DNA from 4 places in the Kitasatospora sp. NPDC048286 genome. Region 2 is predicted to be linked to each of the others. Evidence: riboswitches for the same ligand, from Rfam matches in the RefSeq annotation. Region 2 holds a riboswitch; each other region holds the start of a gene.
The links. Region 2 has a riboswitch for cyclic di-AMP ahead of ACGF13_RS14905 (transglycosylase family protein). Riboswitches for the same ligand answer to the same signal wherever they lie in the genome.
Positions count from the first base shown of each region.

Region 1: linked by a shared signal. The riboswitch ahead of ACGF13_RS06070 (NlpC/P60 family protein) and the one ahead of ACGF13_RS14905 (transglycosylase family protein) in region 2 are both predicted to bind cyclic di-AMP.
Region 3: linked by a shared signal. The riboswitch ahead of ACGF13_RS08050 (peptidoglycan DD-metalloendopeptidase family protein) and the one ahead of ACGF13_RS14905 (transglycosylase family protein) in region 2 are both predicted to bind cyclic di-AMP.
Region 4: linked by a shared signal. The riboswitch ahead of ACGF13_RS18195 (transglycosylase family protein) and the one ahead of ACGF13_RS14905 (transglycosylase family protein) in region 2 are both predicted to bind cyclic di-AMP.

Region 1 is NZ_JBICZE010000002.1:387,362-394,314, forward strand. It holds gene ACGF13_RS06065 (NlpC/P60 family protein) at 148-1,194, opposite strand; gene ACGF13_RS06070 (NlpC/P60 family protein) at 1,421-2,533, opposite strand; cyclic di-AMP (ydaO/yuaA leader) riboswitch at 2,544-2,697, opposite strand; gene ACGF13_RS06075 (NlpC/P60 family protein) at 3,036-4,073, opposite strand; gene ACGF13_RS06080 (NYN domain-containing protein) at 4,275-5,588, opposite strand; gene ACGF13_RS06085 (hypothetical protein) at 5,842-6,105, opposite strand; gene ACGF13_RS06090 (rhomboid family intramembrane serine protease) at 6,307-6,953, shown strand, end outside.
Region 2 is NZ_JBICZE010000005.1:525,480-532,432, forward strand. It holds gene ACGF13_RS14885 (exopolyphosphatase) at 1-341, opposite strand, end outside; partial or broken gene ACGF13_RS14890 (DUF501 domain-containing protein) at 485-1,024, opposite strand; gene ACGF13_RS14895 (septum formation initiator family protein) at 996-1,517, opposite strand; gene eno (phosphopyruvate hydratase) at 1,666-2,952, opposite strand; gene ACGF13_RS14905 (transglycosylase family protein) at 3,293-4,198, opposite strand; cyclic di-AMP (ydaO/yuaA leader) riboswitch at 4,204-4,370, opposite strand; gene ACGF13_RS14910 (cytochrome P450) at 4,591-5,943, opposite strand; gene ACGF13_RS14915 (SDR family NAD(P)-dependent oxidoreductase) at 6,265-6,687, shown strand; gene ACGF13_RS14920 (MazG family protein) at 6,691-6,953, opposite strand, start outside.
Region 3 is NZ_JBICZE010000003.1:37,561-44,513, forward strand. It holds gene purB (adenylosuccinate lyase) at 1-758, shown strand, start outside; gene ACGF13_RS08045 (MFS transporter) at 800-2,341, opposite strand; cyclic di-AMP (ydaO/yuaA leader) riboswitch at 2,695-2,832, shown strand; gene ACGF13_RS08050 (peptidoglycan DD-metalloendopeptidase family protein) at 2,835-3,830, shown strand; gene ACGF13_RS08055 (APC family permease) at 4,192-5,739, shown strand; gene ACGF13_RS08060 (DUF2470 domain-containing protein) at 5,751-6,470, opposite strand; gene ACGF13_RS08065 (RidA family protein) at 6,620-6,953, opposite strand, start outside.
Region 4 is NZ_JBICZE010000006.1:609,640-616,592, reverse strand. It holds gene ACGF13_RS18220 (TetR/AcrR family transcriptional regulator) at 1-577, shown strand, start outside; gene ACGF13_RS18215 (helix-turn-helix transcriptional regulator) at 657-1,523, opposite strand; partial or broken gene ACGF13_RS18210 (ATP-binding protein) at 1,942-2,406, shown strand; gene ACGF13_RS18205 (DUF397 domain-containing protein) at 2,855-3,118, opposite strand; gene ACGF13_RS18200 (sirohydrochlorin chelatase) at 3,677-4,636, shown strand; cyclic di-AMP (ydaO/yuaA leader) riboswitch at 5,151-5,312, shown strand; gene ACGF13_RS18195 (transglycosylase family protein) at 5,299-6,603, shown strand; gene ACGF13_RS18190 (hypothetical protein) at 6,878-6,953, shown strand, end outside.

The DNA of each region.
Region 1 (6,953 bases), on a different contig from region 2:
GCGGCGCCGCCGGGGCGGCCGGGGGCAGCGACAGCTGGGCCAGCCCGCCGGCCGCGAGCAGCAGCGCGCCCCGCCGGGACAGCGCGCGGCGGGGGCGGGGTATCCCGGCGGGGTCTGCGGGGTCGGCGGAGCCGGGCGTCGGGGCGTTCAGAGCCGGACCACCCCGGAGACCGGCATGGCGGTGACGCTCTCGTAGCGGACCTTGGCGCCCGGGCGGGGGGCGTGCACGATCACGCCGCCGCCGGCGTACATGCCGACGTGGTGCATGTCCCGGTAGAAGATCACCAGGTCTCCCGGTCGCGCTTCGGACAGGCTGATCCGCTGCCCGGCGTACGCCTGGGCCTGCGAGGTGCGTGGCAGGGTCACTCCGGCCTGCCGCCAGCTGTAGTACATCAGACCGGAGCAGTCGAAGGCGTGCGGTCCGGTGGCCCCGTAGACGTACGGGGAGCCGATCATCCGCACCGCAGCGGCCAGCGCGGCCGCCCCGCGCTCGGAGGCGGGCGGGGCGGTGCCGAGGTCCAGCCGGTCGGTGCCCCGGGTGGCGCGCTGCTCGGCGTCCCGGGCGTCCTGGGCCGTCATCCGGGCCCGCTCGGCGGCACCCAGACCGTTCAGCAGCTTCTGCGCCCCGGCGAGCCGCTGCTGGATCTGCTGCTTGGTGTCGGCGAGCGTGCGGCGGGTCTGGTCCAGTTCGGCGAGCTTGCCGGCCGCCTCGGTGCGGCGCTGGTCGAGCCGGCGCTGCCGGGTGACCAGCTCGTGCAGGGTCTCCTGCTGGCGCGCGGCGGCCTGGCCCAGGGTGCGGGCGCGGACCAGGTAGCCCTCCGGGTCGGGCGAGAGGAACAGCTGGGCGGTCTGGGCCATCCCGCCGCCGCGGTACTCGGCCCCGGCCACCGTCGCCAGGTCGCCGCGCAGCTCGTTGAGCTGGTCCTGGGCGATGGCGATCTCGCCCTGGAGGATCGTGGTCTCGCCCTGGAGCCGCCGCTGGGCCTCCTGCGCCGCGTTGGCCTTCTCGGAGGCCTGCTCGGCCTCGTCGTACAGCTGCTCGACCTGCGTCCTGACGTCCTGACGGTCGCCCGGGTCCGGGCTGTCCGGCGCGGCCTGGGCGCGGCCTCCGGCGGCCACGCCCAGCGCGGTGGCGGCGGCCGCGGTCAGCACCAGCGCCCGGGTGAGCAGTTGGGAACGGCGGTGCACGGGCATGGCGGCAGCGGCTCCAATCCTGCGGCGCGGCCCCGCCGCCGCACCGGGACGGGCGGCCGTCGAGCGGGAGTCCGGTGGCAGACGTTAGCGAGTCCGGGCAAGCGAGTCCAAACCCCTCCCAACCCGAATATTCGACCCCTAATCGGACATCAGCTCGATCCGCCGGAAAAGCCGCAGGCCCGGCCTTCCCTGGGGAAGGCCGGGCCCGGAGGCGTCCGAGCGGGGATCAGACCCGCACGATGGAGGCCAGCGGCATGTTGCCGACCGCCTCGTAGCGCACCGACGCACCCGGCTTGGGAGCGTGCAGCACCTGGCCGTTGCCGGCGTAGATGCCGACGTGGTGGGCGTCGCTGTAGAAGATCAGCAGGTCGCCGGGCTGGGCCTGGGAGATGTCCGAGCCGATCCGGGTGCCGGCCCCGGCCTGCGCCTGCGAGGTGCGCGGCAGCGACACCCCGGCCTGGTTGAACGCCCAGACCATCAGGCCGGAGCAGTCGAAGGAGCCCGGGCCGGTGGCGCCCCAGACGTACGGGCTGCCGACCTTGGACGCGGCGTACGAGAGGGCGGCGGCACCGCGCGAGCTGCCCGCGGCCACCTTCACCGGAGCGGCGGTCGAGCCGGTCGCCAGGTTGCCGCGGCTGTTGTCGCGCGAGGCGCGGTCGGCCTGCTGCTGCGCCTGGGCGGCGTCGGCCTTGGCCTTGGCGTCGGCCGCGGCCTTCTCCTCGGCCTGGCGCAGCGCCTGGCGGTCCTGCTCGGTCAGGGTGTTGAGCAGGTCCTGGGCCGCCTTCAGCTTGCCCTGGACCTCGTCCTTGGAGGCCTTCAGCTGCTGGGTGGTCGACTCCAGCTCGGCGAGCTTGCCCTGGGCCTCGTTGCGGTCCTGGTCGAGCTTGCGCTGCTGCTCCTGGAGCTCCTTCAGCTGACCCTTCTGGGTGCTGCCGGCCTGGTTCAGCGTGCCGGCCTGGCTGAGGAAGTTGTCCGGGCTGGAGGAGAACATCAGCTGGACGGTCGGGGATATGCCCCCGTTGCGGTACTGCTCGCCGGCGATCTCGGCGAGGCCGCCCTGGAGCTCGGTGACCTGGGCCTGCTGACGGGCCACCTGGTCCTGCAGGCCGGAGACCTGCTTCTCCAGCTCCTGCTGCTTGGCCTGGGCGGCGTTGTAGTTCTCGGTCGCGACCTCGGCCTGCTCGTTGAGCTGGTCGACCTGCCCCTTGACCTGTTCCTTGGTCGGCTGCGGGTCCGCGTGGGCACCCTGCGCGGAGAGGACGACGGCCGCCGCGGCGACACCCGTCAGGATCGAGACGCGGGCGCGACCGGCGGGCTTGGGACGACGATGGGACGCCACGAAGGCGGACTCCTTCTTCCTACATCCGCCTACCGGGTGAGCTGACGGGTTCGGGCCGGAAGCATGCCCTACGACGCCTCACGGCCGTTCCACCGGCCGACCTGGCGCCGATTCACCCCGGAGGAACGTGGTTCCCCGGCTCCGCTCCGCAGCGCCCCCGAATACTGGGCTCCCCTGTCGGGCAGTCGCTTCGACCTGCCCCGCTGCCTCGCGAACTCGGCGGTAACCACCGCCGCCACCCTGGCTGGGCGATCGACAGTGCGGTGGTTCGGAGCATGACCCTAGTAACTGAACCGTGATCCGTTCAAATCCTTGTCAGAAAAAAGACAGAAGATTACCCAAGTTCTTTTGTGAAAATGACCGATGGTGACCACAGGCACACACAAGGCTGATCGGTTCTCAGCATGTGGTCAGGAAAGGGCGGGAAAGCCGAACGCCACCCCCACGGCGAGGGTGGCGCTTTTCACAGGCCCCCGAGGAGCCCCGCGGGCGTGTCGGGCCGTCAGACCCGGCGGATGGTGTTGATCGGCATCGCGTCGGCCTTCATCACCTTCACCACGTCACCGGTGTGCGGCGCGTGGACCACCATGCCGTTGCCGATGTACATCCCGACGTGGTGCATGTCGGAGCCGTAGATCACCAGGTCGCCGGGCTGGGCCTGGTCCAGCGAGGGCACCCGGGTGCCGTAGTGGCCCTGCTCCTGCGAGGTGCGCGGCAGCGAGACGCCCGCCTGCCCGTACGACCAGACCATCAGGCCCGAGCAGTCGAAGGTGGTCGAGCCGGTGGCGCCCCACACGTACGGCGAGCCCTGCTTGCTCATCGCCTTGGCCATCGCCACGGCCGCGTAGCCGCTGGCCGGCGGCAGGCTGCCGAGGTCGACCCGCTCGCTGCCGCGCGAGGCGCGGTCGTCCTGCGCCTGCTGGGCCTTCAGCGCGGCGCGGTCGGCGGCGCTGAGCGAGTTCAGCAGGTCCTGGGCGGCCTTCAGCTTGGTGTTGACGTCCGCCTTGGCCTGGTTGAGGTCCTTGGTGGTGGTGTCCAGCGAGGCGAGCACGGCGGCCGCCTCGGCCTTCTCCTGGTCCAGCCGGCGCTGCTGCTCCAGCAGCCCCTTGAGCGCCTCGGCCTGGCTGGTGCTGGCCTGCTGGACGGTCGAGGCCTTCTCCAGGTAACCGGACGGGTCGGAGGAGAGCATCAGCTGGACGGACGGGTCGATGCCGCCGGAGCGGTACTGATCCCCCGCCACCTCGGCCAGGCCGCCCTGGAGCTGGGTCATCTGCTCCTGGCTGCGGGCCACCTGGTCCTGCAGCTGGTCGGCCTGCTTGCGCAGCTGGTCGGCCCGCTCCTTGGCGCCGTTGTACTTCTCCGCCGCCTGCTCCTGCTCCTCCTGGAGCTGGTCGATCTGCGCCTTGACGTCCGCCTTGTTCGGCTGCGGCGCGGCGTGCGCGGCCACCTGGGCGGAGAGGGCGACCGCGGTCGCAGCGGCAGCGGTGAGCACGGAGATCCGCGCGCGGCTCGGCTGCTTGGGACGGCGGTGGGAGGCCAAGGGACCGGCTCCTTCTTCCAGCGGACTCACCTGATGGGATGAGATTCCCGAAAATAGGTTTGACGCCAGACCCTAGTGAAGATCTATCCGTTTTGCCACTCCCCCGATGGCATGAACTCGGCCACCCCACACTGACTCCACAGCCCCCTCACAAAGCCCCGGGACCACCCCTGACCAGGAATCACACGGAATCGGCCGAGGTCAGGGCCGGGCCAGCCGGTTCAACAGCAGCACCGACGCCACGGGGCGCGCGCCCGCCTTCCGCACGCCCTCCGCGACCTCCCGGTCGGTGGACACCACCACCACCGGACGACCCTGCGGCTCGGCCCGCACCAGACGGCGGATCAGCTCGTCGGCCGTCTCCCCGGTCCGACTGAACCGCACCCGGACCCCGCGCGGTGGCGCCATGATCACCGGGACGTCCAGATCCTGCCCGTCGAACACGCAGGTGACCTCCGCCTGGGTGCGCTGGGCCAGCATCGCCAGCCCGCCCAGCAGCCGGATCCGCTGCTGCTCCAGCGGCAGCGCCGGATAGCCGGTCTTGGTCACGTTGTAGCCGTCCACCACCAGGTGCACCTGGGGGATCGCCAGCAGCTGGTCCAGCAGCGCCGGATCGTCCTCGGCCAGCCCGCGCCGGGCCACGTCGTGCGGCGAGGCCGCCCCCGGCACCACCGCCTCCACCAGGTCCGCCGGGCGGATCTGGGAGACCGGCAGCGCCAGCTCCCGCTGCAGACCCTGGGCCGACTGCAGCACGGTGTCCAGCAGCAGCCGCAGCCGCATGTCCTCGACGCTGCGCCCCTCGCGGGCCGACCGGCGGCCCTGCTCGGCCGCGGTCTCCAGTTCGGAGAGCCGGTGCCGGAGCCTGCGCGCCTCGGTCTCGGCAGCGCCGCGCTCGGCCGCGGCCTGCGCCTTCAGGGCCTCCAGCTCACCGCTCACCCGGCGGGTCTCGGCCTGCGCCCGGCGGGTGTCGCTCTCCAGCGACCGCACCTTCTTGCGCAGCGACTCGGCCTCCTTGCGGACACCGTCGGACTCGGCCCGCTGCCGGTCCAGGTCCGCCCGGGCGGCGGCCCGCACCTCGGCCAGCTCGGCCTGCAGCTTCTCCACCAGCCGGGCCGCCTCCGCGGCCGCGTCCTCGGCACCGGCCCGCTCGGCCTCCTCGCCGGCCTCGGCCACCAGCCGGCTCCAGCCCGACGAACGCACCAGGTAGGCGGCGGCCGCGACGTCCATCGGATCGGCCGCGCTCGGGACGGTGCCGGACTCCAGCGCCCTCACCAGGTCCGGCTGCCCGAGGCGCAGCCGCTCAGCTATCCGCACCCGGAAGGCCGGCTCCGCCTCCAGCGCCGCCGCCAGCGCCGTGGCCGCGTACTTGGCCCGCCGCACCGGGGTGAACTTGACGTACTGGCGCAGGCTCTGCGGGAGCTCGGCCGGCGGCAGCCCACCGAGCGCGTCCGAGGCCAGCCCGACCACGCGCCGGCGCACCCCCTCGGGCAGCGGCCGGTCGAGCCTCTCGGCCACGCGCTCCGCCGCGGGCTCGGAGGAGTCGTCCGCCGTCCCGGCCGCCTCGGCCTGGGCCTCGGCCGCAGCGGGCTGAAGCCCCTGGGCTTCGCCGGGCTCCTTCGCTGCGTCCACCACGTCCTCGGCTCCGATCCTGGTCCAGCGGGGTACGGCCGCGGCCGCCCCTGTCGTCACGCTCCGTGCGTCTTGTTCTGTATTGTCCCGTGCGGCGCGGGCGGGTGCTCCGCGCACCCGCCCGCCGCGGCGGCGGGGGTCAGCCCTGCTCGGCGGGGGCCTGCTCCCCTTCGGCGCCCGGGCGGGCCACCAGCTCGACCTGGTCCACCGCGTTGCACCAGCGGCAGCGCACCGACTCGATCGTCTCGCTGAGCACCTCGGTCTCCTCGACCTTGGACTCGCCGGCCAGGTCGAAGTGCAGGAACTCGGTCACCCGCGCGGTGCGGGTCACGTCGAAGCGGGTGAGGTTGCCGCACAGGGTGCAGCGCCAGCGCGTCTCGGCGGTCAGGGCGGGGACGGTCATCGGGGGTCCTCTCGGGTGGTCCCTGCGTGGGCTAGGCGCTCCCCCCGGAGCCCCGGCATCGGCGGCGGGAGGCGGGAATGCCCGCCCCAAGCCTATTGCCTGGGGCAACCACCGCGGCCACCGGTCGTCTGAACTCCCCGGCTAGTCCACCTGCCGTAAACCACCGTGTCACCTGCGGCGCCCGGAGGGATGCTTGGCCGCATGGCGCTCGCGGTCCCCGACCACACCGCCGCCCTGGGCGGCCGCCCGGCGGTGCCCGTCCCGGTGGTCAGCTACGCCCTGATCGCCCTCAACACCCTGGTCTTCCTGCTCGGCCCCGCCGCCGGGCTCAACCCGCTGTACGGCACCGGCCAGGCCCGGGTCTGCTCGGAGCAGCGGTACGAGCAGCGCTGGGGCGCCGTCCCGGCCGAGGTGCTGGCCGGACGGCCGCTGACCGCCGAGCAGCTGGCCGAGGCCCCCGACCCGGCCCCCGGCTGCCCGGCCGCCCCGACCCCGGGCAAGCACCCGGCCCTGTCCGTCCTCACCGGGCTGTTCCTGCACGCCGGCTGGCTGCACCTGCTGGGCAACCTGCTCTTCCTCCAGGTCTTCGGCCCCACCGTGGAACGGCGGCTCGGCCGGGCCCGGTACGCCCTCTTCTACCTGGCCGCCGGCAGCCTGACCACGTACGGCTTCGCGCTCGCCGAGGCGCACTCGCCGAACTCCACCCGGGTGCTCATCGGGGCCTCCGGGGCGATCGCGGCCGTCCTCGGCGCCTATCTGCGCCTCCACCCCCGGGCCCGGGTGACCACCCTCGTCCCGCTGCTCCTCTTCCTGCCGCTGCGCTTCCCCGCCTGGCTGGTGCTCGGCCT
Region 2 (6,953 bases):
CTCACCACCTCGGGCTCGACGCCCAGGATGTCCCGCACGCCCTTGACGTACTCGTCGCTGTTCTCGGCGTCCCGGGAGGCGCTGGTGGCGACGAAGCGGACCCGCTCGGGGCCGACGCCGAAGCCGGAGATGATCTCCTGGTACTCCCGGCAGGCCGCGAAGGTGCGGGCCAACGCGTCCGGGTGCAGCCGGCCGGTCTGGTCCACGCCCTGACCCAGCCGGTTGACGATCATCCGGCGGTCGAGGTCGGTGATCTCCCCCGTGTCCGGGTCGAGGTCGGCGACCAGCAGGCGGATCGAGTTGGTGCCGCAGTCGATCGCGGCGACGCGGGTCGTGCTCACTCGGACTCCTGCTCCGCCGCGGCGTCGCCGGCGGCGGCCTCCTCGGCGGCGCGCTTCTTCGCGGCGCGCTCGGCGGTCAGCTGCTGCTTGGCGGCGATCACCGCGTCGTGGTCCTGCCCCTTGGCGCGGTTGCGGGCGACCCGCTCACCGGCGGCCTCGACCTCGGCCGGGGAGACGCACGGGCCCTTGGCCCACCAGTCCTCCAGCATGCCGATCGCCTCGTCGCCGAGCGGGTTGACGCCCTCGCCGGCCGCCAGCGAGTGGCCGACCAGCACGTGCAGGCACTTCACCCGGTCCGGCATGCCGCCGGCGCTCGGGAAGCCCTCCAGCACCTCGATCGCGTCACGCCGGGCGATGTAGTCCTCGTGCGCCTTCTGGTAGGCGGCGGCCAGCTCCGGGTCCTCGGCGAGCCGGGCGCTCTGGTCCTTCATCACGCCCTCCGCCTCCAGGGTGCCGATCAGCGAGGCGGCCTTGGGGCAGGTCAGGTAGTAGAGCGTCGGGAACGGCGTGCCGTCCGGCAGACGAGGGGCCGTCTCCACGACGTCGGGGTTGCCGCAGGGGCAGCGGTGCGCCACGCCGCGCAGGCCGCGCGGCACCCGGCCGAGCTGGGCGGCGATGGCCGCGACGTCGGCGTCGGAGACGGTGGGGTGGTTCTCAGTGGTCATGGGGGGAGGTGTCTCCAACGGGGGACGGTGGGAGGGGAAGGGGGGTGGCGGGGGCCGCCGCGGCGGTGTCGGCGGCGTCCACCGAGTCCCAGATGCTGGCGTACCAGGGTTTGGCGGCCATCGCCTGGCCGGTGGCGCTTCCGGGGGCCGCGTTCCGGGCGGAGGCCGCACCGGCCGCGGACGAGGAGGGCTGGGCGGAGCCCTGGCCGGCCGGGTCCACCGCGATGTACGGGGTCTCCCCCGGCACCGCGTAGTGCAGCCGGGCGCGGGCCTGCGCCTTGACGTACTCCGGGTCCTGCCAGCGGGCCCGCTCCCGGCGCAGCTGCTCGACCTGCTGGCGCGCGTGGTCGGCCTTCGCCCGCTGGGCGGAGATCTCGGCGCGCTGGGAGATGAACTGCCGCGTCGGGTAGGCGAGGATCGCCACCAGGGAGCAGAGCACCAGGACGAGGACGGTCGCCCGGCTCGTGAACCGGGGCCGGGCCGCCAAGCCCGGGATCCTCCAGCCAGCCATCTCCCGTATCCCCTCCTGGTCGCGACGGTGCCCCGCCGTCCACCCTACGGGGTGAACGGCGGGGCACCGGTCAGGCGTGCGCTACCGGGAGCACTCGGCCCCCGTGCCCGGAGCGCTCAGCCCCGGGCTCGCCGTACCGATCCGCTGGTCACTCGGCGGAGCGGAAGCGCGGGAAGGCGCCGCGGCCGGCGTACTCGGCGGCGTCGTCGAGGATCTCCTCGATGCGCAGCAGCTGGTTGTACTTGGCGACGCGCTCGGAGCGGGCCGGGGCACCGGTCTTGATCTGGCCGCAGTTGGTGGCGACGGCCAGGTCGGCGATGGTGACGTCCTCGGTCTCGCCGGAGCGGTGCGACATCATGCAGCGGTAGCCGTTGCGCTGGGCCAGCTCGACGGCGTCCAGGGTCTCGGTCAGCGAACCGATCTGGTTCACCTTCACCAGCAGCGCGTTGGCGGTGCCGGTCTCGATGCCGCGGGCCAGGCGGGCCGGGTTGGTGACGAACAGGTCGTCGCCGACCAGCTGGACCTTGTCGCCCAGCTTCTCGGTCATGGCCTTCCAGCCGTCCCAGTCCGACTCGTCCAGCGGGTCCTCGATGGAGACCAGCGGGTAGGCGGCGACCAGCTCGGCGTAGTACTCGATGAGCTCGGCGGCGGTGAGCTCCTTGCCCTCGAAGTGGTAGGCGCCGTCCTCGTAGAACTCGGAGGAGGCGACGTCCAGGGCCAGCGCGACGTCACGGCCGGGCACGTAGCCGGCCTTCTGGATGGCCTCGACGATGAGGTCCAGGGCCTCGCGGTTGGAGTCCAGGTTCGGGGCGAAGCCGCCCTCGTCGCCCAGACCGGTGGACAGGCCGCGCTCCTTCAGCACGCCCTTGAGCGTGTGGTAGACCTCGACGCCCCAGCGGACGGCCTCGGAGAAGGACTCCGCGCCGATCGGGGCGATCATGAACTCCTGGATGTCGACGTTGGAGTCGGCGTGCGACCCACCGTTGAGGATGTTCATCATCGGGACGGGCAGGACGTGCGCGTTCGGGCCGCCCAGGTAGCGGAACAGCGGCAGGTCGCTGGCCTCGGAGGCGGCGTGCGCGACGGCCAGCGAGACGCCCAGGATGGCGTTGGCGCCGAGCGAGGACTTGTCCGGGGTGGCGTCCAGGTCCAGCATGGCCTGGTCGATCAGGCGCTGCTCGGTGGCGTCGTAGCCGACCAGCTCCGGGCCGATCTGCTCGATGACGGCCAGGACGGCCTTCTCGACGCCCTTGCCGAAGTAGCGGTTCTTGTCGCCGTCGCGCAGCTCCAGCGCCTCGAAGGCACCGGTGGAGGCACCCGACGGGACGGCGGCACGACCCGTGCTGCCGTCGTCGAGGCCGACCTCGACCTCGACCGTGGGGTTGCCGCGCGAGTCGAGGATCTCACGGGCTACGACGACATCGATGGACGGCACGAGGCATCTCCTTGCGGAAGCAGGGTCCGGTCTGACGGTGGGTGCTGTCAGCAGGACGATTGCGGAGTCGTTACGACCAGAGCCTAACCGCCCGGGCTCCCGGGGCCACGTCCGCCTCGGTCCCGTCTCAGCGTGTGGCCCCACTACCCACCGGTAGTTCACCTGCTTGTCCCAGCTTGTCCCACCGGAGCGGGCGAATGCGGACGAAGGGGACCGGTAGGACCGGTCCCCTTCGGACGGCGGGCGGAGCGGCACCGGCGTCGGGTCACGACGGGGGTGACGACGGCGTCGGGTGACGGCCGGTGCGACGACGGCGTCGGGTGACGGCCGGTGCGACGGCTCAGCCGAGGTGCAGCACCTGGCCGGGCATGATCAGGTTCGGGTCGCCGCCGACGGTGGCGTGGTTCTGGTCGTACAGCGCGTGCCAGCCGCCGGACACGCCCTGGGCGGCGGCGATGGTCGACAGGGTGTCCCCGGCGCGGACGGTGTAGTCGTGGCCGGCGGCCTGCGGGGCCTGCTGGGCGGCGAGCGGAGCGTACTGCGGCTGGGCGGCGGCCTGGCCGGCGTACTGCTGGTAGACGCTCTGGTGGCTGGTCCAGTACCAGGCGCCGTTGTTCTGGTACCAGAACACCTTGGCGTCGGCGTCCCAGCCGGCCTTGCCGGAGAAGCCCGGGGTCTGCGGCTGCGCCTGCTGCTGCGGGGCGGCCTGCTGGACCGGCTGCGCGGCGGGCTTCTGGACCGGCTTCTGGGCGGCGGGCTGCTGCGCGGCCGGCTTCTCGGCCGGCTTGGCGGCGGGCTTCGGGGTCTGCTGCTTGGGGGCGGACTGCGGCTTGGCGTCCGAGGAGGTGTCGACCACGGCCGCGGCGCCGCCCTTGGTCAGACCCGCCTTCTGGGAGCAGACCGGCCAGGCGCCCGGCCCCTGCGAGGCCAGCACCTTCTCGGCGACCGAGATCTGCTGGGCCTTGCTGGCCTGGTTGGCCTGCGACGCGTAGGCGGTGCCGCCGTACGCCTTCCAGGTGCTGGAGGTGAACTGGAGGCCGCCGTAGAAGCCGTTGCCGGTGTTGATGCCCCAGTTGCCGCCGCTCTCGCACTGGGCGACGGCGTCCCAGGTGGAGGCCGGGGCGGCGGAGGCGCCGGTGGCGGTGAGGAGCGGCATCGCGAGTCCGACGCCGGCCACACCGGCGACGGCGATGGCCTTCTCGGCTTGGGTGCGACGACGGTGACGGCCAGTTCCAACGAACAGCATGAAGAGGTCCCTCTCCGCACGCCTGCGAGGTGAGCTGTCGGGTTCGGACCGGGAGGTGGCCCGGCCGCCGTACGCGGAAACGATTCCGCTCGGGCGGCTTCACCCCAAGCCGTGGGAGACGGCAACAAACCTGGTTCCCCCGCCCCTGCCCAGGGTCTGGTCGGTTTCCCGGGCGCGGCGGGCAGGATTCGGCGTTCCGCGCACGAGGTCCGCAGCTGCGAACTCCAGGGAGAGTAGACAGATCATCAGGACAATCACAAGCTCATATCGTCGATATCACACGACAATTACGGCCCGTGTTCGATCGCCTACCAACGGCGGTGTTATGTCCGGATTGATGGGTGTTCACACCCACGTCGGCGGGCGATCGGCGACGTCCCGTCAGCGTGATCTCAGCAGGTCGGAGGCGTTGGAGAGGCCTGCGAAGGGGTGTACGGAGGGGTATGCGGAGAGCGGCCCTCCGGACTGAATTCCACCGGTAGTTCGCGCAGCCCACGCATGATCAGGCCACCGCGCCAGCGCAGGGCGTCCGGGCTTTCCGCGAGCCGCAGATCGGGCAGCCGGGAAAGCAGCGAGGCCAGCGCCGCACGCCCCTCCAACCGGGCGAGCGGAGCGCCGATGCAGTAGTGGATGCCGTGCCCGAAGCCCAGGTGGGGATTGTCCGCACGGGCCAGGTCCAGGGTGTTCTCGGCGGCGAACCGGGCCGGGTCGCGGTCCGCCGCGGCCAGCACCACCAGCACCGGGTCGCCGACCGGGATGTCCACCCCGCCGATGGTCAGCGGACGGGTCGCGAACCGCCAGGTCGCCAGCTCCACCGGCCCGTCGTAGCGCAGGAGTTCCTCGATCCCGGTCTCCAGCAGCGCGCTCTCCCCGCGCGCCACCGACTCCTGCAGCAGCCGGCGCTGGTCCGGGTTGCGCAGCAGCGCGTACGTGCCGTTGCCGATCAGGTTCACGGTCGTCTCGAAGCCCGCGAACAGGAGGATGAAGGCCATCGCCGCGGCCTCGTTCTCCGTCAGGTGCTCACCGTGGTCACTGGCCCGGATCAGACCGGAGATCAGGTCGTCCCCGAGGTCCGCGCGCTTGCGGTGGATCAGCTCCAGCAGGTACGCCCGCATCCGCTTCACCGCCCGCCCCACGCCGCCGCGCTGGCCGCCGCCTTGCCCCGGCTTCGTGTGTCGCAGCATCATCCCGGCCCAGTCGCGGAAGTCGTCCTGGTCCTCGGCCGGCACCCCGAGCATGTCGCAGATCGCGTAGATGGGGAGCGGGAAGGCGAACTCGTGGATCAGGTCCGCCGAGCCGCGCTGCGCGAAGCCGTCGATCAGCCGGTCGGTGAGCTGCTGCACCCGCGGCTCGAACTCGGCCACCCGGCGCGGCGTGAACGCCTTCGACACCAGGCGGCGCAGCCGGGTGTGGTCCGGCGGGTCGATGTTCAGCAGGTGGGTCATCAGGTCCGCCTGCCGCTCCCCCGGGATGCCCACCCGGCCGGTGCGGTGCGCCTGCTCGCTGTGGTGCGCCGGGTTCTTCGACAGCCGGCTGTCCGCGAGCGCCTGCCGGGCGTCGGCGTACCTGGTCACCAGCCAGGCCTCCACCCCGCTCGGCAGGGTGGTGCGGTGCACCGGGGCGTGCTCGCGCAGCCAGGCGTAGGCGGGGTACGGGTCGGAGGCGAACTCCCAGGTGAACAGCTGTGGGGCGGGGGCATCGGAGGACGCGGCGGCGGGCCGGGCGGGGTCGGGCTGAGCTGGCATGGACCGACCGTATCCGGTGCGACCGGCGCACCCGCCCTCCGGCGGGCCGCGCCCGTCGGGCGGCGCTCCGCGGCGGGGTCATGACCGGGTCACGGCCGGCTCACGGCCGGCTCATGGACAGGCCGTGGCCGGGCCGTTGACCGTCCGTGGACGGGTCGTGGACGGTCCGTGGACAGCTCTTGGCCGACTCTTGGCCGCGGGGCGGGCGTGAGCCTGGTCACCTGAGGGGTAATCCCTGTTGCGGAGGGTCAGGACGTGCCTACGATCCTCCGCAGTACGCGTGGGCGCCGGTGCGGTGTCGCCCACAGGGAGGAGCAGGCCATGCGGGTCAGCGGGTCAGTCGTCGTCATCGCGGTCCTCGACGGCGGGTCGGGCGCGGGCCTCGCCCGCCGGTTCTCCGCGGCCGGCGCCGCCGGAATGCTGATCGCCGACCAGTACGTCGGCGTCGCCGAGGACCTCGCCACCGAACTCGACCGGCCGGGCTGCCCCGTCGTCGGCGTCTGCGGCGACATCCGCCGCCCCAGCGACGTCGCCGCCCTCGTCGACACCGCCGAGAAGCACCTCGGGCCGATCGACCTGTTCGCCGTCGCCGGCCCGGGCGGCGAGCGGATCATCTCGCTGGCCGACCTGCCCGACCACCTCGACCTGGAGCGGCTCGCCGAACTCGTCCTCCTCGTCGGCGAGGCCATCGGCGAACTCGTCCCGCCGCAGCGGCGCCCGGAGCACACCGCCACGGCGGCCTAGCGCCTACTCCCCGTCCGGCTCGAGACCCTCGGCCGCGCGCACCCCGTCCCGGTAACCGCGCGCGGCCGACCGCAGCGCCGCGTCCACGTCCACCCCGGCGTCATGGGCCCGCTGCACCACCGCGAGCAGCAGCCGGCCCGCCGAGTCGGCGGTCAGCTCGGCGGGCAGCTCGTACGGCTCGTCCGGCATCCCGGTGAACCCGGACCGGCGCACCCGGGACACCAGCTTCGCCGCGTACGCCAGCGCGGGCAGCCCGGACGGCACGC
Region 3 (6,953 bases), on a different contig from region 2:
ACCGCGCGCTGACCAGCGTCGGCCAGGTCTACCCGCGCTCGCTGGACTTCGAGGTGCTCACCGCCCTCGTCCAGCTGGCCGCCGCGCCGTCCAGCCTGGCCAAGACCATCCGCCTGATGGCCGGCCACGAGCTGGTGACGGAGGGCTTCAAGGAGGGCCAGGTCGGCTCCTCCGCGATGCCCCACAAGATGAACACCCGCTCCTGCGAGCGCGTCAACGGCCTGGCCGTCATCCTGCGCGGCTACGCCTCGATGACCGGCGAGCTGGCCGGCGACCAGTGGAACGAGGGCGACGTCTCCTGCTCGGTGGTGCGCCGGGTCGCGCTGCCGGACGCGTTCTTCGCCTTCGACGGCCTGCTGGAGACCTTCCTGACCGTCCTCGACGAGTTCGGCGCCTTCCCCGCCGTGATCGAGGCCGAGCTGGACCGCTACCTGCCGTTCCTCGCCACCACCAAGGTGCTGATGGGCGCGGTGCGCGCGGGCGTCGGCCGGGAGACCGGGCACGAGGTCATCAAGGAGCACGCCGTCGCCTCCGCGCTGGCGATGCGCGCCGGCGCCCGGGAGAACGAGCTGCTGGACCGGCTGGCCGCCGACGAGCGGATCCCGCTGGACCGGGCCGCCCTGGACGCGCTGCTGGCCGACAAGCTGTCCTTCACCGGCGCGGCCGGCGCCCAGGTCGCCGAGGTCGTCCGCCGGGTGGAGGCCGTCGCGGCCGCCTACCCGGAGGCCGCCAAGTACGCGCCCGGCGACATTCTCTGACGGGCGGCATTCCCTGACAGGAAGCGCCTTCTGACGTAGCGTCAGCCCTTGGGTGAGGGCCCCGCCGCCGGACCGGTGGCGGGGCCCTCGCGCGTCACGGGGACGTGGCCCGGGTCGAGCGGCGGGGCGGTGGGCCCGCACGGCCAGTCGCAGTTCGGCTCGGCCACCGGCTGCTCCTCGGGGGCGAGCACGTTGCCCCGTACGGTCGCGGAGGCGATCAGCCCGCCGGCGACCAGCAGGCCCGCGCAGATCAGCATGGCGGTGTGGAAGGCGGCGTCGACCGAGGCGGGCACCCGGTAGGCGTCGCCGCTCAGCCCGGCCAGCGCCGGCAGGGCGGCCACCGCGAGCAGGCCGGCCGCGCGGGCGGCGGCGTTGTTGACCCCGCTGGCGATGCCCGCGTGGCGGACCTCGACGGCGGCCAGCACGGTCGCCGTCAGCGGTGCGACCAGCAGCGTCATGCCGCAGCCCAGCACCGTGACGGCGGGAAGCACGTCCACCCAGTACGAGGAGTCCGGGCCGATGCGCAGCATCAGCAGCACCCCGGCGGCGCACAGCATCGGGCCGACGGTGAGCGGGATGCGCGGGCCGATCCGCTTGCCGAGGCGTCCGGCACGGGCGGACAGCAGCAGCATCAGCACGGTGATCGGCACCAGGGCGAAGCCCGAGACCAGCGGCGAGAACCCCGACACGATCTGGAGCTGCACCACCAGCAGGAAGAAGACGCCGCTGAACGCCGCGTACACGCACAGGGTGACCAGGTTCACCGCGGTGAACAGCCGGGAGGAGAAGAGGCCGAGCGGCAGCATCGGTTCGGGTGCGCGGCGCTCGACGGCCACGAAGGCGACGCCGAGCGCCACCCCGATCACCCCGCTGACCCAGACGGTGGGGGACAGGCCCTCGCCGGCCGCGGTCAGCGCGTAGGTGATCGCGCCGAGGGCGAGGGCGGCGAGCACGGCGCCGAGCACGTCGAAGCGGCCGGAGGCGTCCTTGTCCCGGCTCTCCGGCACCGACCGGGTGGCGACGGCGATCACGGCGGCGGCGAGCGGCAGGTTCAGCAGGAAGATCCAGCGCCAGCCGGGTCCGTCCACCAGCCAGCCGCCGAGGAACGGGCCGACCGCGGCCGACACCCCGCCCAGGCCGGACCAGAGGCCGACCGCCGCCGAGCGGTCGTCAGGGTGGAAGACGGCCTGGAGCATGGCGAGCGAGCCGGGGGTGAGCAGTGCTCCGCCGATGCCCTGGACGGCGCGGGCGGCGATCAGCACGTGGATGTTCGGTGCGGCGGCGCAGGCGGCGGAGGCGATGGCGAACCAGACCACGCCGATCAGGAAGACCTTGCGCCGCCCGTAGCGGTCGCCCAGTGCGCCGCCGAGCAGGATCAGGCCCGCCAGGGTGAGCAGATAGGCGTTCAGGGTCCATTGCAGGGACGCGAGGGAGGCGCCGAGGTCGGCGCCGATCCGGGGCAGGGCGACGTTCACCACGGTGCCGTCGAGCATCGCCATGCTGGAGCCGAGCACCGTCGCCAGTAGTACCCAGCGGCCCTGCGCGGTGCTCAGGCGCAGGGTGCCGGCCTCTGAGGTGGCCACGGGCGAATCCTGCGCTGCCGAGGCGCACGTGACAAGGGTCACCGGTGGGTGTGTTGACGGTGGGCGGGGTGTGAGTAGGCGGCTGCGCAGCGTCGCGGATCTCGGCGCAGGGTCGTGGATCAGTGGCGGGGGGTGAATGGATTGTGTACGGATGGTGGGCTCCGGCCTGCGGAGGGTCACCGGGGGAGGGGGAATGGTTGCGCTTTCAAAGATCGACATTGCTTCACCCGAACGGATGGGTTTTAGTTCAGCGACCGCCCGGCCAGTCCGGACGGATCCGCCGGGTGGAACGCCGAGTCCTGCCGCTGCCCGGTGGTTCGAAACGAACTCTGTACGGCAGGAGCGGGGGACCCACAGGTAAGTCGCCGGACCGGAGTTCGCGCCTCAGGGCGCGGGCGTCCAGGACCGGCTAGGGGTGAAGCCGCGCATGCGGCCGGGCAACTCCAGCCCGAACCCGACAGCTCACCTCGCAGGCGTCGGAGAGGAAACTTCCATGCCTGCTCAGGCTCGTCGTATCGCCCTGCCCCGCGCCGCCCGCATCGGCATCGCCACCGCCGTCACCGGTGTCTCCTTCGCCCTCCCGCTCGTCACCGCGATGAGTGCCCAGGCCCACACCGCTCCGGCCGCGCCGGTCGCGCAGGCCGCCGCCTCCGCCGGCGCCGAGTCGGCCGCTCCGGCCGCTGCTCCGGCCACCGCTCCGGCCGCCCGGGCCGCGCAGGAGAGCTACCGCGTCGTCAGCGGTGACACCCTGTCCAAGATCGCCGAGGTCAAGAACGTCGAGGGCGGCTGGCACGCGCTGTACGAGCGGAACCGCTCGGTCGTCGGTGCCAACCCGAACCTGATCTTCGCCGGCCAGCAGCTCGCGCTGCCGGGCCACGCCGTCGCGCCGTCGGCCGACTCCGCTCCGGCGAAGCCCGCCGCCCCGGCCGCCCCGGCCGCTCCCGCGACCCAGGCCGCCAAGGCGCAGGACCAGGTCCAGGTGCGGACCGAGGTCGCCAAGCCGTCCGCGCAGCTGCAGACCCAGCTGCAGGTCGCCACCCCGGCCCAGGCCGTGACCGCCACTCCGGTCGCCGCCGCCACCTCCGGCTTCGTCGCCCCGCTGGCCAACCCGAGGCTCGGCACCGCCTACGGCGTGGCCGGCTCGATGTGGGCCTCCGGCCACCACACCGGCCAGGACTTCGTCGCCTCCACCGGCACCCCGCTGCGCGCCATCGCCAACGGTGTCGTGGTCAAGGCCGGCAACGGCGGCGCCTACGGCAACGAGGTCGAGATCAAGCTCGCCGACGGCCACTACGCCGAGTACGCGCACCTCTCCTCGATCGGTGTGAGGATCGGTCAGGCCGTCACCGTCGGCCAGCAGATCGGCCTCTCCGGCGCCACCGGCAACGTGACCGGCCCGCACCTGCACTTCGAGATCCGCAACGGCTCGGAGTACGGCTCGGACATCAACCCGGTCGCCTACCTGCGCGCGCACGGCGTCGCGCTCTGACCCACGGCTGAACTCCGAGGGTTTCCGGAACCACCGTCGCTGCGGGGCGAAACGATCCTCCGGGATGGTCATGTCGGGTGACCGCTCGACCGGGTGATCGCCGCACGGCGGACATGGGCGCGGGACACGCCCAGGCCGGCCCGGCCGTACGAGGACTCCTCGTGCGGCCGGGCCGGCCACTGCCGTTTCCGCGCCGCCCGGCTGTTCCCGGGTTCGTTCGGACGGGTCGAACGCGGCGTCAACTCCGGTGTCACGGAGGGGTTCGGGGGCATCGCCGGGTGGCCGCGGCACGTCATGCTGGCGGACGGTCAGCGCCCGGTCGGTCCGGCCGGGCGGGCGGGTCCGGAGGCGAGGAGGGCGGATGGCGGTCCGGAGTGGGGGCGTGGCGGGGAGGACGGCCGGCCGGGAGCGACCCGGGGAGGACGGGGTCGACCGGCTGAAGGCCGATTCGGTCGGCCTGGTCGGCGTGGTGTTCATGGCGCTCGCCACCGCCGCCCCGATCACCGCGATGACCGGCAACCTGCCGATCATCGTCGGGCAGGGCAACGGCGTCGGCGCGCCCGCCGCGTACGTCGTGGCGACCGTGGTGCTGACGGTGTTCTCGGTCGGCTACGTGGCGATGGCCCGGCACATCACCGCGGCCGGCGCGTTCTACGGCTACGTCTCGCACGGGCTGGGCCGGGTGGTCGGGATGGCCTCGGGGCTGCTCGCGGTGCTCGCGTACGTCGTCACCGAGGCCTCGGCCCTCGGCTTCTTCGCGTACTCGCTGCGCGGGCTGGTCCGTTCGCAGCTGGGGGTGGAGCTGGGCTGGGGCTGGTACGCGCTGTCCGGGGCGGCGGTGATCGGGGTGATGGCCTGGTTCGACCTGCACCTGACGGCCAAGGTGCTCGGGGTCGCGCTGGTGCTGGAGATCGGGGTGCTGAGTGCGGTCTCGTTCGCCGTGCTGTTCTCCGGCGGCGGCCCGGACGGGATCGTGCTCGCGGCCGTGAACCCGCTGAACGCGCTGAGGGGGGTGGGGAGTTCGGCGGCCGCGGCGGGGCTCGGCCTGTTCTTCGCGTTCTGGTCCTGGGTGGGGTTCGAGTCCACCGCGATGTACGGCGAGGAGTCCCGCGACCCGAAGCGGGTGGTGCCGCGGGCGACGCTGGTGTCGGTGATCGGGGTCGGGCTGCTCTACGTCTTCGTGTCCTGGATGATCGTGTCCGGCAACGGGGTCGAGCGGGCGATCGCGGTGGCGGGCGGCGCGGTGCCGGGCAAGGACGGCAACAACCTGTTCTTCGACCCGCTCGGCGCGCACCTGGGGGCCTGGGCGGTGAAGGTGTTCCAATGGCTGGTCGTCACCGGCTCGTTCGCCTGCGCGATGGCCTTCCACCAGTGCGCGGCCCGCTACCTGTACGCGATCGGGCGGGAGGGGCTGCTGCACCGGGGGCTCGGCCGCACCCATCCGCGGCACGGCTCGCCGCACGTCGCCTCGGTGGTGCAGTCGGTGATCGCGGTGGGGCTGGTGGCGGGGTTCCTGGCGGCCGGGATGGACCCGTACGCGCACCTGTACACGCTGCTGGCGCTGCTCGGGACGATGGCGATCCTGGTCGTGCAGACGCTCTGCTCCTTCGCCGTGGTCGGGTACTTCCACGTGCGGGGGCGGCACCCGGAGACCGCCCACTGGTTCCGGACGCTGGTCGCGCCGCTGGTGGGCGGGGTGGCGATGGCCGGGGTGGTGGTGCTGCTGGTGCTCAACAAGGACGCCGCGGCCGGGGCGGCGGCGCACACGCTGCTGTTCCGGCTGATCCCGTACCTGGTGATCGGGGTGTTCGCGGGCGGGGTGGCGCTGGCGCTCGCGGTGCGCCGGTGGCGGCCGGAACTCTACGTGCGGATCGGGCGGGTGGTGCTGGAGGACGCGGTCGAGCGGTGACGGGACGGGGGTCAGCGTCGGTGGACCGGCAGGCCGTACTGGGCGGCGGCCAGCAGCTCGTGCATCCGGTGGCCGAACTCCTCGGTGTCCCGGGCGGGTTCGGAGAAGACCAGGCGGACGTCGCGGTGACCGTATGGGTGGTCCAGGCGCAGCACCAGGCCGTGGCGGTCCAGGGCGAGCGGGCGGACCTCCGGGCCGTGGACCAGTACGGCCGGGTCGAGCAGGCGGGTGAGGACGTCGAGTGCCTCGGCGTGGTCGTCGGCGAAGTGGGTGAGCATCGCGGCCTCGTGCCGGGCCATCGGGTCGGGGACGGCGACGGCGAGGTCGGCGGCGGTGACCGCGCCGGTGCCGTACGGGGTGGCGAGGACGGCGTGGGCGACGTCCACCCGCAGGTGGACGCTGAGGCCGTCGTCGGCGAGGTGGGCCAGGTGCAGTCGGCCGGCCAGGGTCAGGCGGGCACGGACCCGGTCGCGGACGGCGACGGGGGAGACGTCGGTGACGTCGAGGACGACGGCGAGGCCGTCGGTGGCGCCGGCGGCGGCCGCGGTGAGCGGGTCGTCCAGGGCGGTGCGCAGCCGCAGCCGGGAACCGTGGACGGAGACCGGGGTGTCCAGGTGGTGGTGCTCGCCCAGGGCTCGGACGGTGAGCGAGGAGGTCGTGCTGAGCAGGCTGTGGATCCGTTCGGCGGTGGTGGGCTCGGGGGCCTCGGTGTCGCCGGTGGGCAGGCTCATGGGCGGACCTCCAGTTAGTTAGGTGAGCCTAACCTAATATTCCGCTGGAGGTGTGGCAAGCGGGCGGTCGGGGGTGTGGCGGGCGGCCGGACAGGCCGAAGGGCCCGGACGCGCGGCAGGCGTCCGGGCCCTCCGGGGGGCGGGGGCGGTCAGCCGACCACGGCCTGGGCGTCGATCTCGACCAGCATCGGCTCCTGCGGAAGCTCGACGAAGACGGTGGTGCGGCACGGCTTCACGCCGCCGGGCTTGATGTTCTCGTCGATGAACTCGGCGTAGACCTCGTTCATCAGCGGGAAGTCGGCCCGCTTGGTGAGGTACACGCGGAACATCACCACGTCCTCGATGGTGGCGCCGCCGGCCTCGACGATGGCCTTGACGTTCTCCAGCGTGCGGCGGGTCTGCGCCTTCACGTCGCCGTGGTGGAGGTACTCACCGGTGGCCGGGTCCTGCGGGCCCTGGCCGGAGACCTGGAGGATCGGGCCC
Region 4 (6,953 bases), on a different contig from region 2:
GCGGGCCACCGTCGAGCTGGTCGACCAGCGCGGCTACGCGGGCACCACGCTGACCGACATCGCCGAGCGGGCCGGGCTCGCCCGCGGGCTGCCCTCCTACTACTTCGACGGAAAACGGCTGCTGATGCAGTCCGCGACGCACCGGATGATGCACCAGGCGCTGGCCGGCGCGCTGGCGGAACTGGCCCCCGACGCCTCCCCCGACGCCCGGCTGGCCCGGGCGATCGACGCCGTACTCGGACTGGCACTGGACCACCCCCGGGTGATGCGCTCCCACCTGGCACTGATCCTCGACCCGGACACCGGCGCCTTCGTCCAGGACCCTGAGCAGCAACAGCTCGGCGCGATCCTCCAGGGGCTGCTGCGGGACTGGGGCGCACCCGACCCGGTCGCCGAGCACGCGGTGCTGCGCAGCGCGCTGATGGGCGGTTGCATCGGGGTGCTGCTGCCGGGCGCCGAGATCCCGCTGGCACCGATCCGGGCCGACCTCTTCCGCCGCTACGACCTGCCCTGGGAGCTGGGCCGCCCGCCGCAGCCGTCGCCGCCGGAACGCGAACGGCCGCCGGCCCGCGGCTGACCGCGGGTGGACGGCCTGGCGACCGACTGCCGGGGGGCCTCGTGAGAGAGGCGGTTCACAGGCCCCGGACGGCAGCGGCTCAGCGTTCCTTCAGGATCGAGGCGAGCAGGTCGATCGTGCGCTCCGGCGTGAGACTGTCCACGCAGAGCCGTTCCATGACCTGGATGTAGGCGTCGACGTCGTCGCGCTTGTCCAGGTAGAGCGCACTGGTGAGCTGCTCCAGGTAGACCACGTCCGCGAGGTCCTGCTCCGGGAAGCGCAGGATCGTGAACGCCCCGGACTCGCCCGCGTGCGCGCCGAACCGGAACGGCATGACCTGGATCACCACGTTGGCCTGCTCGGCGACGTCGATCAGGTACTGCACCTGACCGCGCATCACCTTGGGCCCGCCGACCGGCCGGCGCAGCGCGGCCTCGTCGATGACCGCCCACAGGCGCGGGCTGGCGCCCTCGGCCAGCAGCTTCTGGCGGCGCAGCCGGAGGCTGACCCGCCGTTCGACCTCCTCCTCGCTGATGACCGGCCGACTCTGGCCGAAAACCGCCCGTGCGTACTCCTCGGACTGGAGCAGCCCGGGGATGAACTGCACCTCGTAGGTGCGGATCAGCTGGGCGGCCTCCTCCAGGCCGACGTAGGTCTGGAACCAGCCCGGCAGCACGTCGTTGAAGCTGTGCCACCAGCCGGACTTGTTGGCCTCGCGGACGAGGCCGAGCAGGGCTTCCCGCTCGATGCCGTCGTCCACGCCGTACAGGCTGAGCAGGTCGGCGACGTCACGCTCCTTGAAGCTGACGCGGCCGAGTTCCATGCGGCTGATCTTGGACTCGGAGGCCCGGATCGCGTAGCCCGCGTCCTCGCGGGTGATGCCGCGCGCCTCGCGCAGGCGGCGCAGCTGCGAGCCGAGGAGGATCCGGCGGACCATCGAGCCGCCGCCCGGCTGAACTGTGGTCATGCGGTCGAAACCTCCACCTAGGGCAAACAGCGCACAGTCTGCCATCAGTTGAGCGCTCACGGTGCCGATACTGACGGATGTTCCTATCAGTTCTACGCTCCACACACCAGGATGCACGTGCATTCGGCGCTTGCATATGCCAATAGTGCGACTGCACGTGAATCGACTCTTGCATCTGCAGTGAGCGCACACCACCATGGTGCACGTGCACCTGCACATCCCTGGCAATCCCGCGGGCTCCGCGTCGACCCCACGCGCGACTCCGTGCACCGACCCGACGGCGTCCCCCGCGTCATCGGGCGTTCGAGTGCGCGCGCGCCTGGTCGAGGGGGCGGCCGAGCGGCCGAGCGAGTCGGAGGTGACCGGCATGACCCCGGCGGGTCCAGCCGTGTCCGCCCCCTTATGGGAGGAGCTCTTCATGAGCACCGGTACGGCCTTGGCGGTTGACCCCCTTGTGGTCACCTGCACGCTCGCTCCTCGCTTCGAAGCCGTCAGAACCGCGCGCGACTTCGCTCGGAGCACGCTCCAGCGCTGGGGCCTGACGGAGCTGTTCGACGACGTCGCGCTGGTGGCCTCGGAACTCGTGACCAACGCGCTCCGGCATGCGATCGGCGCACGGCCCGACCCGTCGGGCGGCGCCCAGGGCGAGTACGACTTTCCCATACAGCCGACCGCGGACGGCCGGCTCCCGATCCGAATAAGCCTCGTGCACCGCGCACCCCAGGTGGTCTGCGCGGTGAGCGATCCGAGCAGCATCGGCCCGGTCGCCCGGGAGGCCGACTTCGTCGCCGAGTCGGGCCGCGGGCTGCACCTGGTGGAGTCGTTCAGCCGCTCCTGGGGCTGGCACCCGCTGGGCAGCGGCAAGGTGGTCTGGGCGATGTTCGAGGCGGAGACGGTCGGCGGCTATCCGCTGGACGGACACCCCGGGCTCGGCGGCCGCTCACCGCTCGACGGGCCCGTCGAGGTCGGCGGACGGCATCGGCGCTCGGCCTAGGACGGGCCGCGCAGGCGGGACGGACCCGTGCACCCGGGACGGACCCTGCCACCCGGGACGGCCCCTGCGCCTGACGGCGTGTGGCCGGTCGCGGGAAGCCCCGGGAGGACCACACTCCGGGCCCTTCCACCAGGCCCCGCCGAGACCTTCCGGTGCCGTCGGCCCGCGAGCGGCCCAGGGCGGCGGGACGGCCGCACGGCTCCTTGGGACGCCGCCGGACGAGGCCTCCGTAGCGGAGGTCGTCCGAAGAAGGGGTCGTCCGGAGCAAGGAAAAGACAAAGGCCGTCGTGGTGTCGGCACCCACGACGGCCCCCCGATGGTGGAGCACGGCGGCCGGTCAGACCGCCAGGTGGTCGAACTCCCCGTCCTTCGCCCCCAGCAGCAGGGCGGCGATCTCGGCCCGGGTGTAGATGAGGGCCGGTCCGTCCGGGAAGCGCGAGTTGCGCATCGCCACGTCGCCGCCCGGCAGGGCCGCGAACTCGACGCAGTTGCCCTGGGAGTTGCTGTGCAGGCTCTTTTGCCAGACCACCCCCTGGAGATCGGCGGCGGCCATCCCGTTGTAGGTGTCGTACGAACCGTGCGTGTCCTGCGAGTCGTGCATAGAAGTCTCCCGAAGAGCTCCGGAGTTGTCGTCCAGCGCGGCGCCCCCGGCACCGCCGAAACGAACGGACCGGCCCCGTACCGGTCCGGCACAACGCCTCACTTGACGCGATGATAGCTGCAGTGCACGTGCATCAGCACGAGACATTGCAGGTGCACGAGGCCTTTTATCCGCAGGCGCGAACTCTTCACGGACCCTTCTCCTGACGGTACGTAAACGGACATAGCCGATGGAATCGCCGAGTTTGCGATAACCGGCCGTGAGCACCTCCCCGCCGAATGTTGATCTTCGAATGCCGGGAGTCGCATGCCCGTGACCCTCAGTCAAACCACCCTCATGCTGTGAGACATCTCACGCGCCCCGGGTGCAACGCCCGCCCCTCGGATCACGTCGAGACAACCACGGGCGACCATGCGGGGGTTGGGCGAAGAATGTCCGGATTGTAGGCAAAGCGCCCGGACCGACGCCGAGGACGCACCGGGTCCGCACGGCGCTCACGTGAATCCCGCACGGCAGCCGACTGCAAGCCTGACGGGCAGATGTCCTACGATCTCCGGCATGAGCACCGCAGCCATCCCGGGCGCGCCACTGCCCGTCCGCACTCCAGGCTCCCGTGCGCGGGGGCGCCACCGTCGTCCCGAGCGCCCCGAGATCCCGGCCGGCGCCCCGGCCCTGGTGCTCGCCGTGCCCGCGACCGCCGGGCCCGAGTCCCGCTCGGTCGTCGAGGAGCTGCTCTCGATCGTCCGCACCGAGCAGAACGGCGTCCAGACCGCGGTCGGCTACCTCCCGGGTGACGGCACCGAGGGCGCGGACGGCGAGGACCGCACCGTGGCCGAGCTGCTGACCCTGGCCGCCGAGGCCGGGCTGCCGATGCCCGTCCTGGTGCCGCTGGTGCCCGGCCCGCACACCTTCCTGACCGAGCTTCACGCGCTCGCCGCCGAGTACGGCGCACCCGTCACCGACCCGCTGGGCCCGCACCCGCTGCTGGCCGAGGCCGTGCACGTCCGGCTGTCCGAGGCCGGGCTGGCCCGGGCCGACCGCGCCCGGCTGTTCGCCATCGCGACCGCCGCGGACGGCGTGGTGCTGACCACCGTCGGCGGCGAGGACGCCGCCGCGGCGGCCGGCATCACCGGCGTGCTGCTGGCCGCCCGACTGGCCGTGCCGGTCGTCGCCGCCGCGCTCGACGTGCCCGGCTCGGTGGCCGCGGCCGTCAACCACCTCAGGGAGACCGGCTCGCAGCGCCCGGCGCTGGCCCCGCTGGTGATCGGCCCGGAGGCGGACTCCGAGCTGCTCGCCACCGCCGCCGAGGAGACCGGCTGCCCGTCGGCCGCGCCGCTGGGCTCGTACCCGTCGGTCGGCCAGCTGATCGCCTCCACGTACCTGGCCGCGCTGCCCACGCCGTCCCCGGAGGACCTGGCGCGGGCCGAGGCGGAGGCGGCGGCCGCCGCCGAGGCCGAGGGGGTCGTGGAGGGTGCTCGCGGCGCCCACGCGGCCGCCGAGGCGCCCGCCGGGCAGTAGTCGACTCCGCGCGCCGCTCGGCGCGCTCCGAAGGGCCCGGAACGGCTTGCGTTCCGGGCCCTTCGCTTTACCCCTCCCACTCCCACCGCCCGAGCGTCGTCCCTCCCGGGTCGCCCCTCCCGTGCCACCCTCCCGCCGGGATGCGGACGACAATGACGCGAAAATGGCGCGGAATGTCCGTTCTGGCGGTATTTGAAACGGAATAGGGAGCGCGGGCCCAGGCGTTCGAATCGTGACCACTCCCCCACCGTCAGGGTGCGCCGACTCCGCGACTCGACGCGCCGTCACGTCAGCCCTGAGGTGAAGCCAGTTGTCGACTTCAGCAACGACATTGCCCGAAAACGATCATTTGCGATCATGGGTGGCAGCAATTTTGGCAGTTCCCACTAAACCGTGATGCACATCACAGTGGTTTGCAGTTTGAACTTGAGTCTGATTAACGTGCTCCCCGTTCGTGACCACACGAACCCGGTTCATCCGCGACGCCGAGTCCTGCCGTCGGATGTCCTGGCAGCGCGAAAACGCACCACGGCAGGAGCGGGGGACCCACAGGTAAGTCGCCCCGGACCGGTCTCCGGAACGGTCCAGGGCTAGGGGTGAAGCCGCGCCCACCAGCGCGGCCGGGCAACTCCAGCCCGAATCCGACAGCTCACCTCGCAGGCGTGGGAGAGGACTCCGTCTTCATGCTGCCCACCAACGGCACCAGCCTGCCCAGCCGCACCCGCCGCGTGATCGCCGCCCTCGGCGTCGCGGGCGTCGGCCTCACCGTCCCCTGCCTCACCTCGGGCACCGCCTCGGCCGCCTCCGTCGCCACCTGGGACAAGGTCGCCCAGTGCGAGAGCGGCGGCAACTGGAGCATCAACACCGGCAACGGCTTCTACGGCGGCCTCCAGTTCACCTCCAGCACCTGGTCCGCCTTCGGCGGCACCGCCTACGCGGCGCGCGCCGACCTGGCCACCAAGGACCAGCAGATCGCGATCGCCGAGAAGGTCCTCGCCTCGCAGGGCCCGGGTGCCTGGCCCGTCTGCTCCGTCAAGGCCGGCCTGACCAAGGGCGGCACCCCGGCCGCCGTCGACACCTCGGCGGGCTCGACCACGGGCTCGACCGCTTCCAAGCCCGCCGCGCCCGTCCAGAGCGCCAAGCCGGCCGCTCCGGCCGCGAAGCCCCAGGCCCCCGCCACGAAGCCCGCCGCGCCCGCCCAGGACGGCGCGCAGGCCACCGCCGGCTCCACCGCCTCCGGCAACCGAGGCGACTGGGTCCAGAAGCGTCAGCAGCAGGCCCAGGGCGGCGACTACACCGTGGTCGAGGGCGACTGGCTGTCCTCGATCGCCGACCAGCACAACGTGCAGGGCGGCTGGCAGCGGCTGTACGAGCTCAACCGCGGCACCCTGACCGAGGGCCCGGACACCATCTACCCGGGCCAGCAGCTGTCCTTCGGCGGTGCGAACGGCTCGGACTCCACCGGGTCGGACCGCTCCCAGAAGTCCGGCCAGTCCGCGAACGGCGGTGCCGTGAACGCCCAGCCGACCGCGCAGACCCCGGCCCCGGCCGCCAAGCCGGCCACCAAGCCCGCGCCGCAGGCCCAGACCCAGGCTCCGGCCGCCACCGGCAGCATGGCCGCCGCGGTCGCCTTCGCCGAGTCGAAGGTCGGTCAGGCGTACGTCTACGGCGGCACCGGCAACGGCGGCTGGGACTGCTCCGGCCTGACCCAGGCCGCGCTGCGCGCCGCGGGCGTCTCCGTCCCGCGCGTCGCCGCCGACCAGGCCGCCGCCAGCACCCACGTCTCGCTGGACAGCCTCCAGCCGGGCGACCTGCTGTTCTGGTCCAACAACGGCAAGGACTCCGGCGTCTACCACGTCGCGATCTACGTCGGCAACGGCAAGTACGTCGAGGCCGCCAACCCGAGCTCGGGCGTCCGCGAGCAGAGCATCGCCAACTGGGCCCCGGACTTCGCCGGCCGGGTCTGAGTACGGCGCGCAGTCGGACAGCCGACGGGCTTCAGCTGACAGGTAACAGGTAACAGGTAACAGGTAACAGGTAACAGGTAACAGGTAACAGATTTCATCATCTGTCAGCTGTCGCCCGAACGCTGACCACCCACGCCCCCGGGGAGAGTCTGGTCGCTCCCCCCGGGGGTTCCGGCGTACCTCCGGCCGTATCCCCGTGGTGGATCCCCGCTCCAACGGGCATGCTGCTGCTCTGCACCCGAGGACACCCGAGGACACCCGAGGAGGAGTCCACATGGCCCAGGTCACCGTCACCCTCGACGCGAACCTCGCGATCGACGTGATGATGCTCTCCGGCACCAAGAACCCCC